Regions from separate parts of the Arthrobacter sp. Z1-9 genome, predicted to be linked through region 1. Evidence: predicted binding sites of a transcription regulator. Region 1 holds the regulator's gene; each other region holds the start of a gene.
The links. Region 1 encodes HrcA, which represses chaperone genes, less so after heat shock. Its sites were predicted from a motif close to TTNGCACTCGNNNNNNNCGAGTGCNAA; they were not measured.
Positions count from the first base shown of each region.

Region 1 (3,274 bases):
ACGACGATGCCTTCCACCCGGAGGTCATCTCCCCACACCTTCTCCACAAGTTCGGCGTCGTGCTTTCCTTCCACCCAGATGCGGCTTGCCTTGGCAACCTGGGCCCTCTGGCCGGCAACGCGGACCGAACCCGACGCGGTCCGGCCGGCGGCTGTACCAGGACCTGCGGCCGGCCGGGGAGCCGGCGGCATCAGGCGGATCGCCTGGCCTTCCAGGAGGAATCCGAAGCCCAGCCGGAACGAGCGCGACTTGCCGCGGCGGTCCTCCAGTGCCACCACATGCATTCCTCCCGATTTCTCCACCCGGGTCACCGCGCCAACCCAGCCGGACTGCACATCCTCCAGCACCATGCCGCGCTCCACGGGTACTTCGGGCAATTGCGTCCGGGCAGGCGCGGACAGGTCCTGGGCTCCCCAGTTCTGGTAATGCATGAATCACTCCGCCTAGCGCTAGATCACGGCCGGGAATTTCGCCCGGAGCGGTTCCAATGCTAACAACGGGGCGAGTCATAATAGACTGTTAGCACTTGGGCATGTCGAGTGCTAACCCCTGTAGCGTCACGTGCGGGCGGAACGGCTGCCCTGAACCCTGGATGGAGGTGGAGAGTGAGCGAGCCACGCAAACTGGAAGTACTGCGGGCCATCGTGGAGGACTACGTCCACTCCCGCGAGCCCGTCGGGTCCAAGGCACTGGTGGAGCGGCACCATCTCGGTGTCTCCAGCGCCACCATTCGCAATGACATGGCCGCGCTGGAGGACGAAGGGCTGATTACGGCGCCCCACACCAGCGCAGGCAGAATCCCCACGGACAAGGGCTACCGGCTCTTCGTGGACCAAATTTCGGCGGTGAAGCCCTTGTCCCAGGCGGAGCGGCGGGCCATCCAGTCCCTGCTTGAGGGCTCGGATGACCTCGACGACGTCCTGGAACGTACCGTCCGGCTGCTGTCCCAGCTGACAAACCAGGTGGCGGTTGTCCAGTATCCGCACCTCAACCGCGCACTGGTCCGCCACATCGAGTTCGTTCTCCTGGCGCCGCGGAAGGTGTTGGTGGTGCTGATCGCCAACAGCGGCAAGGTGGAACAACGGGTTATCGACGTCGGGCAGGATTTGGCGGATGACGCCCTTGCTGCGTTGCGCGCCCGGTTCCTTGGGTCACTGACCGGTACACCGCTGGCCCAACTGGGACAGTCCCTGCCCCCGGTAGTATCCGGTGTCGCTCCTGGACAACGGCAGGCAGCCCAGGCGCTGGCGCACGGCCTGGAAGGCCTGGCCCACAGCAGCCGCGAAGACCGCATGGTGATGGCCGGCACGGCCAACCTGGCCCGCTCCAACGTTGACTTCCCGCTCAGCATCGGTCCGGTACTGGAAGCACTGGAGGAGCAGGTGGTGATGCTGCGCCTGCTGAGCGAGATGGCGCAGGACCACCGCGGAGTGGCCGTGAGCATCGGCCGCGAAAACCCCTACGACGGCCTGGCGGAGGCATCCGTCGTGGCCACCGGCTATGGCCCGGACAGTGTCGCCAAAATTGGCGTGCTGGGCCCCACCAGAATGGACTATCCCACCACCATGGCCGCCGTCAGGGCTGTGGCCCGTTATTTGTCACGGATATTGGGGCCCTGACCGCAGTACGGCGCGCAAAAGCGCACAGCAGTCTATGCAGTACGCCTGCAGGCAGAACAACAAGGAAGAGATACGAACTTTGAGCAGCCACTACGAAGTCCTTGGAGTCTCACCGGATGCCACCGGAGAAGAGATCAAGAAGGCCTACCGCAAGCTGGCCCGGACCCTTCACCCGGACGTCAATCCCGGTGAGGACGTTGCGGACCGCTTCAAGGCAGTGACCCACGCCTACGAAGTTCTCTCGGATCCCCAAAAGCGGCGGGTCTATGACACCACCGGCAACGAGAACGGCACGGACAACGGGTTCGGCGGGGGAGCGTACGCCGGCCAGGGCTTCGCTTTCCAGGACATCTTCGACACCTTCTTCGGCGCCGGCGGCACCACCGGCCCCGCTTCACGGGTCAGGCGCGGGCAGGATGCGCTCATCAGCGTCCGGATCGAACTCCGCGATGCGGTGTTCGGGGTCAACAAGAAGCTCGAAGTGGACACGGCAGTGGTCTGCCCCACCTGTGACGGCTCGTGCTGCCGTCCCGGAACCCATCCGGAGCCCTGCGACATCTGCGGCGGCAGCGGCCAGGTCCAGAGGGCAGTGCGTTCCATCCTCGGCCAGGTCATGACCGCCGCCCCCTGCGGCACCTGTGAAGGCTTCGGAACCGTCATCAAGGACCCCTGCAACGAATGCAGCGGGCAGGGCCGGATCCGCAGCCGCCGTTCCCTGACCATCAAGGTTCCCGCCGGCGTCGCCACCGGCACCCGCATCCAGCTGTCCGGCCAGGGCGAGGCCGGTCCCGCCGGCGGGCCCGCCGGTGACCTCTACGTGGAGATCCGCGTCAACAACGACGCCACCTACGTCCGGGAAGGGGACGATCTCCACGCCACCTTGAACATTCCCATGACTGCAGCTGCGCTGGGAACCGATGTGACCCTCGAAACCTTCGACGGGCCCCAGGACATCGACGTCAAGGCCGGCACCCAGTCCGGGGAGATCATCACCCTGCGCGGTCTGGGCGTCACGCACCTGCGCGGCTACGGCCGCGGTGACCTGAAGGTTCACCTCCAGGTTGAGACGCCCGCAAAGCTCGATGCGGCGCAGGAGGACCTGCTGCGCCAGCTCGCCAAGCTTCGCGGCGAGCAGATCACGGACGGCAAGCTTGCTGCCAGCGGCGGCATGTTCGCCAAGCTTCGGGACCGGCTCGGTAACCTGTAGCGGTGAGCAACCCCGTCTTTTTCACTGCGCCCGGGTCCCTGGAAAGCATGGCGCCGCAAGGGATCTTCGTCCTGGAGGGGCCCGAAGCGCGGCATGCGGTCACGGTGAAGCGGCTCGCTTCGGGCGAAGCCGTGGACATCGTTGACGGTGCAGGCACGCGCATGAGCGGCAAGGTCACCGCCGCTTCCTCCTCGGGACTTGAAGTGGAATGCACGTCCGTGGTTGTGGAGGACCGTCCGCGCACCAGGCTGGTGCTGGTCCAGGCCCTGGCCAAGGGCGACCGGGATGAGCTTGCCATCGAGACGGCCACCGAACTGGGCATCGACGCTGTCATACCCTGGCAGTCGGAACGGTCCATTGTGCGCTGGAAAGGCGACCGGGCTGCCAAAGCCCACGCAAAGTGGCAATCCGTTGTCACCGCGGCCGCCAAACAGGCCCGCCGCGCCTT
Region 1 covers NZ_CP096456.1:2,221,678-2,224,951, reverse strand. The annotation lists gene M1D93_RS10250 (DUF3097 domain-containing protein) at 1-431, opposite strand, end outside; gene hrcA (heat-inducible transcriptional repressor HrcA) at 606-1,619, shown strand; gene dnaJ (molecular chaperone DnaJ) at 1,699-2,826, shown strand; gene M1D93_RS10235 (16S rRNA (uracil(1498)-N(3))-methyltransferase) at 2,829-3,274, shown strand, end outside.

Region 2 (3,274 bases), 690 kb from region 1:
GCCCTCGACGTCCTCAGCGATGATGAACAGCGGCTTGGAGCTCTGCAGCGCCTTTTCCAGCAGCGGCAGGAATTCCTGCACTGAGGAGATCTTGCCCTGGTTGATCAGGATAAGGGCGTCCTCGAGGACGGCTTCCTGGCGCTCTGCGTCGGTGACGAAGTACGGGGACAGGTAGCCCTTGTCGAACTGCATGCCCTCGGTGAGGACCAGTTCGGTCTGCGTCGTGGAGGACTCTTCGATGGTGATCACACCATCCTTGCCAACCTTGCCAAATGCCTCGGCGAGGAGCTCGCCGATTTCTTCGCTCTGGGCGGAGATTGCCGCAACGCTGGCCACCTGGGTGCCTTCGACGGGGCGGGCGTTCTCCAGCAGGCGGGCAGCAACGGCTTCGACGGAAACCTCGATGCCGCGCTTGATCTGGCCGGGAGCGGCACCTGCCGCTACGTTGCGCAGGCCTTCCTTGACCAGGGCCTGGGCCAGAACCGTTGCGGTGGTGGTGCCGTCGCCGGCAACATCGTTGGTCTTGGTGGCGACTTCCTTGGCCAGCTGGGCGCCAAGGTTCTCGTACGGGTCGTCCAGCTCAACTTCGCGGGCGATGGTGACGCCGTCGTTCGTGATGGTGGGAGCGCCCCACTTCTTGTCCAGGACGACGTTGCGGCCGCGCGGGCCGAGCGTCACCTTGACGGTGTTGGCGAGCTTATCAATGCCGGCTTCAAGAGACCGGCGGGCAGCGTCGTTAAACGCAAGCTGCTTTGCCATGGTTTTGTCCTTTCAAGACAGAACCCCGCGCAGCTGACCAGCAGAACGCATGACCAGCGGCACGGGGATCCGGGGAGTTACTTTACGACGATCGCCAGGACGTCGCGGGCGGACAGTACGAGGTACTCGGTGCCGCTGTGCTTGACTTCGGTTCCGCCGTACTTGGAGTAGATAACAACGTCGCCCTCAGCAACGTCGAGCGGGACGCGGTTGCCGTTGTCGTCAAAGCGGCCGGGGCCTACTGCAACAACTTCGCCTTCCTGGGGCTTCTCCTGCGCGGAGTCCGGGATAACCAGGCCGGAAGCCGTGGTCTGCTCGGCTTCGAGCGGGCGGACAACAATACGATCCTCAAGAGGCTTAATAGAGACCGACACTCGGACCTCTCCTTTTCGTCAGCAAATTCGTGGACTGGAAAGCTTTCCGCCGTGGCTGGCAAACCGTCGTCGCGGTGCCGGCAGCAGCCTGGCTGGCAGCTCTTCATGTGTTAGCACCCTCCTAGGGAGAGTGCTAATGAAGACTCTATGTAAGGGTTAGCACTCGGTCAAGGCGAGTGCCAGCGTTTCGTCATTCGCGAACTTCCCGCATGTACATTTGAGCGGTGCGAGCTGCCGTTTACCTGATCCTTGCCAACCTTTTCTGGGCCGGAAATTTTGTGGTCGGCCAGGCCGCCATGAAGACCATGGAGCCGCTCCAGCTGACGTTCTGGCGGTGGGTGCTGGCCGCCGTGCCGTTGCTGGTACTGGCCCATGCGGTGGAGCGGCCGGACTGGCGGGCTGTCCTGCGCCGCTGGCCGGTCCTGCTGCTCCTGAGTTCCCTGGGCATGAGCGGCTACACCCTGTTGCTCTACAGCGCCCTGCAGAACACCTCTGCCCTGAACGCGTCCCTGGTGACGGCCGCGAACCCGGCGCTGATCATGGTGCTGGCCGTGGTCCTCCTCCGGGACAGGCCGCGCCCGCTGAGCTGGGTGGGGATCGGCCTGGGCCTCCTCGGAGTCCTGCTGGTGCTCACCGGCGGCGAGCTGCAGCGCCTGCTGACGTTTTCCATCAATAGGGGCGAGCTGCTGATCCTTGGGGCCATCACCGTCTGGGGGCTGTACACGATCATCGCCCGCAGGCTGAGCATCCCCGCCATCACCTCCACGGCAGTTCAGGTGGCGATGGCGGCCGTGGTCCTGACCCCGCTCGCCCTCGTGACGGGCGCCGGCCTGCCGGGGACCCCTTCGGAGGGCTGGTCCCTGGCGTTCATCGCACTGTTTCCTTCACTGGGTTCCTACCTGCTCTGGAACCTTGCCCTGAAGCGGACCACCGCGGCCAACGCCGGCAACTACCTGAACCTCATCGCGGTGTTCACCGCTATCATCACCGTGGCCCTGGGTCAGTCCGTCACTGTGCCGCAGATGATCGGCGGCGTCCTAGTCATTTCCGGGGTGTTGCTCACCAGTGCCGGCGGAAAGGCGCCTCAGCGTCCCAGGTCATCGAAGTCGACGTCCTCCCCGCCCTCACCTTCGCCGGCGGCCGAACCCCGCCCGCGGTAAAGCACCACCGCCGCCCCTGCCGCCGTCAGCAGGGAAGCAACCAGAACGGCGATGCTGCCGGCACGGGCACCGGCGTAAAGCCCGCGGATGTCCCGCGCTTCCTGGGTGTCACCGGCGATGTCGTCACCGCCCACAGAGTAGACAGTGGCGTTGAACGTATCGAGGAAAAAGATCACCACCAGGAGCCCGATGCACACCACCGCCACCAGGGATCCGGCGATCAGTGCCGGCCGGGCAAATCTGGCGGGGCCCCTGTCCCTGGCTCGTTCTCCGGACTGCTCGGGACCTGCGCTCTCTTCCATGCTTTCAACACTATCCGCATCCCGCCGGACCCTCCTCCACTAGGCTGGAACGCATGTCTCACGCTCCCCAGGACCAGATCGCGCCGCTGCTCACCCCCGAGGGATGGGACCTTTTGGCGTCTTTGGGGCCCTACCAGGAGGACACGTCGTTCGAACTGAACTCCGCCCTGCGCAAGGCCGGGCACTCCCCCGCCATGGTCTCGGCCGTCCTGACCCAGTCCAGGCTCCGCACCAGGGCCGAAGCCAAGTTCGGTGAATTCGCCCGGAGCATGCTGTTCACCCAGGCCGGCCTGGAGCAGGCAACCAGGCTGAACGTGGCCGCCCGGCACGCCCAGCGGTTTGCCGAGGCCGGGATCAAGCACGTGGCGGACCTGGGCTGCGGCCTGGCCGCGGACTCACTGGCGCTGGCGTCGATGGACATCACCGTGACGGCGGTGGAAATGGACGAGACCACCGCCGCCTGCGCCACGGTGAACCTCATCCCCTTCCCCAACGCCACCGTGGTCCATGCAGATGCCACCGCCGTTCCGCTGGACGGGATCGACGGCGTCTGGCTGGATCCTGCGCGGCGGGTCACCTCCACCTCCGGAACCAAGCGCATCTGGGACCCCGAAGCCTTTTCGCCGCCGCTGTCCTTTGTCCAGTCCCTGGCGGCCTCCGGCCGGGCGGTCGGCGTCAA
Region 2 covers NZ_CP096456.1:2,916,488-2,919,761, forward strand. The annotation lists gene groL (chaperonin GroEL) at 1-759, opposite strand, end outside; gene groES (co-chaperone GroES) at 837-1,133, opposite strand; gene M1D93_RS13475 (DMT family transporter) at 1,358-2,293, shown strand; gene M1D93_RS13480 (hypothetical protein) at 2,218-2,595, opposite strand; gene M1D93_RS13485 (THUMP-like domain-containing protein) at 2,649-3,274, shown strand, end outside.
Region 2: groES (co-chaperone GroES) is a predicted target of HrcA. The motif match lies at 1,290-1,316, and genes of this name have one in related genera.

Region 3 (3,274 bases), 1.2 Mb from region 1:
GCCGGCGGCCAGCAGGTCGACGTATTCGCCAGTTGCAGCGTTCAGGCCGTGGCCGGCGGGCAGGCCGCGGACTTTGTCCACCACAACGCCCGGCTCCAGGCCGGCGTTGAAGGCGATCTGCTTCAGCGGAGCATCGATGGCAACGCGGACGATGTTCGCACCGGTTGCTTCGTCGCCGGAGAGCTGCAGGTTGGCGAATGCCTTGGCACCGGCCTGGATGAGGGCCACGCCGCCACCGGCGACGATGCCTTCTTCAACAGCAGCCTTGGCGTTGCGCACTGCATCTTCGATGCGGTGCTTGCGCTCCTTGAGCTCAACCTCGGTTGCGGCACCGGCCTTGATGACTGCCACGCCGCCGGCCAGCTTGGCCAGGCGCTCCTGCAGCTTCTCGCGGTCGTAGTCCGAATCGGAGTTCTCGATCTCGGCGCGGATCTGGGATACGCGGCCGGCGATCTGGTCGGCGTCGCCAGCACCCTCGACGATGGTGGTTTCGTCCTTGGTGACAACAACCTTGCGTGCCTTGCCCAGGAGTTCCAGGCCGGCGGTTTCCAGCTTGAGGCCAACTTCCTCGGCGATAACCTGGCCGCCGGTAAGGACAGCGATGTCGGCAAGCTGGGCCTTGCGGCGGTCACCGAAGCCCGGAGCCTTGACGGCGACGGACTTGAAGGTGCCACGGATCTTGTTGACGATCAGGGTGGCAAGTGCCTCACCCTCGATGTCCTCGGCGATGATCAGCAGCGGCTTGTTGGACTGCATGACCTTTTCGAGGACAGCAACCAGTTCCTTGACGTTGGAGATCTTGGAGTTGACGATCAGGATGTACGGATCCTCAAGGACCGTTTCCTGGCGCTCGGTGTCCGTGACGAAGTAGGCGGAGATGTAGCCCTTGTCGAAGCGCATGCCTTCGGTGAGCTCAAGCTCCAGGCCGAAGGTGTTGGACTCCTCGACCGTGATGACGCCTTCCTTGCCAACCTTGTCCAGGGCTTCGGCAATAAGTGCACCAATTTCCTCGTCGCCTGCGGAGATGGAAGCCGTGGCGGCAATCTCTTCCTTGGTTTCGATTTCCTTGGCGGAGTTCAGCAGCTCGGCCGTGACGGCCTCAACTGCCTTCTCGATGCCGCGCTTGAGGGACAGCGGGTCGGCGCCGGCTGCAACGTTGCGCAGGCCTTCCTTCACCAGCGCCTGTGCCAGCACGGTAGCCGTGGTGGTACCGTCGCCGGCGACGTCATCCGTCTTCTTGGCAACTTCCTTGACCAGCTCGGCGCCGATCTTTTCGTAAGGATCGTCCAGCTCGATCTCCTTGGCGATGGAAACACCATCGTTGGTGATCGTGGGGGCGCCCCACTTCTTTTCGAGGACGACGTTGCGTCCACGCGGGCCGAGGGTGACCTTAACGGCGTCGGCGAGGATGTTCAGACCCCGCTCAAGGCCGCGGCGTGCCTCTTCATCAAATGCAATGATCTTGGCCATAACGGCAATAGTCCTTTCGGGACAGTCGTTAAGAATGAACCTTCGCTGCAGTGCCCGCGACGGACGATCCTTTGCCGTTGGCCTCTGTATGCCTCCGGGTGCGGATCTCACTCCAGTTAGGTGTTTCTTCGCTCCTCGCCCGGTGCCGCGCGCCGCAGGCCGGAACCAGCTTTGCTTTAGCAGTCGGTGCGTCAGAGTGCTAACTCAATAATTAGCACTCCCCACGTGAGAGTGCAAGCGAAAGGGCGCGGAAAACAGTGCCGCCGGCCGGCGGCGGCGAGGTTCAGTGCGAAGCCCGTCCCGCCGTCTCGCGACCGCTTGCTGCCGGGTTGTTGTCGGCTCCGTAGGTGTAGACGGTGAAGGTGGCCGTGGTGATGTCGCCGTTGGCGTCGAAGGCAACCGCCCCGGATTCGCCGTCGTAATTGGCATCCGGCCCGGCTTTCAACCGTGCCAGGCAGTCCTTGTAGGACAAGCACGCGTCCGCTGCTGGTCTATCCGCTGATCCTCCCGAAACAGCGATCAGGTTGGCGGCAATCGACCGGCCGCCGTCGTCCTGCGCCCTTGCAGCAGCCAAAGCCGCAACGGTGACGGCGTCATAGGCTTCGGCGGTAAAAGACAGGTCCTTCAGTCCCGGGTCCACCGTCAGGAGCCTGGCCTGGAAATCGGCATCAGGAAGTTGTCCGGGAACCACCGCGCGGGCGCCCTCCAGGTATCCGGCGGCCAGCCCTGGACCGTAACGGCCGAAGGCGCCGTCGCTGAGGATGATGCGCTTTCCGTCAACACCCGAATTTGCCAGTTCCGCCAGGGCGCCCTGCGCACCATCACGGGCTATGACGATGACGGCACCCGGGTCAGCGTTTGCGGCAGCATTGGCCGCACTGCCGGCACCGCCCGCCTTGAATTCGGTGTTGGCCAGCACTTCCATACCCGCCTGTTCGGCGGAAGCGGCGACGGCAGCCGAAAGGTCCCTGCCGTAGGAGCCCTCCTGGTACATCACCGTAACTGACGTGGCTCCGGCGTCCTTGGCCAGTTTTGCCAGGACGGGACCCTGCGCGACGTCGGCCGGTGCGGTTCGAAAGTAATAGCCGCCGCTGCTGATACTGCTCAGCCCTGCGGCGGTGTTGGCGGGTGAGATGAGCGGAGTCCGCGCGCGGGAAAGGATGTCGATGGCCGCTGCGGCATGGCTCGAATCCGTGGGACCTATGACGGCGTCCGCCTTTGCGGCAACCAGCGCCTGGGCCTGCAATGCCGTGTCCTGCCCTGTGTCGCCGGGAAGAAGCTCCACAGGCCTGCCTTTGTGCCCGCCGGCGGCATTGATCTCCTGCACGGCGAGCTTGGCCGCGGCCAGTTGCGGGGCGTTGAGGAAGCCGTTTTGGCCTGTGTTGTCCAGAATCAGGCCTACGCGCAGGGTACCGTCGCCGGAAGCCTCTGCGGCTTCCACCCGCGCATTACCGGTGACGCCGGAACAGGCAGTCAGAGCCAGGGTGGAGCAGGCGGCAGCCATGGTGAGCGCCCGGCGGATGAGTCCGGGACGGAGGATCGGATGGTTCACTCGGCCGGCCGGACGCTCTCTGCCTGCGGGCCCTTCTCGCCTTCGCCAACTTCTAGCTCCACGCGCTGGCCTTCGTCGAGGGCCCGGTAACCTTCACCCTGGATGGCGGACCAGTGGACAAAAATGTCATCGCCCGAGCCGTCAACGGTGATGAAGCCGTAGCCCTTTTCAGCGTTGAACCATTTGACGGTTCCCAGTGCCATGATGACCACTCTTTCCGTTGTTTCCCGGCGCCCACGCCGGTGTGTGTCG
Region 3 covers NZ_CP096456.1:1,030,637-1,033,910, reverse strand. The annotation lists gene groL (chaperonin GroEL) at 1-1,470, opposite strand, end outside; gene M1D93_RS04820 (ABC transporter substrate-binding protein) at 1,754-2,974, opposite strand; gene M1D93_RS04815 (cold-shock protein) at 3,019-3,225, opposite strand.
Region 3: groL (chaperonin GroEL) is a predicted target of HrcA. The motif match lies at 1,647-1,673, and genes of this name have one in related genera.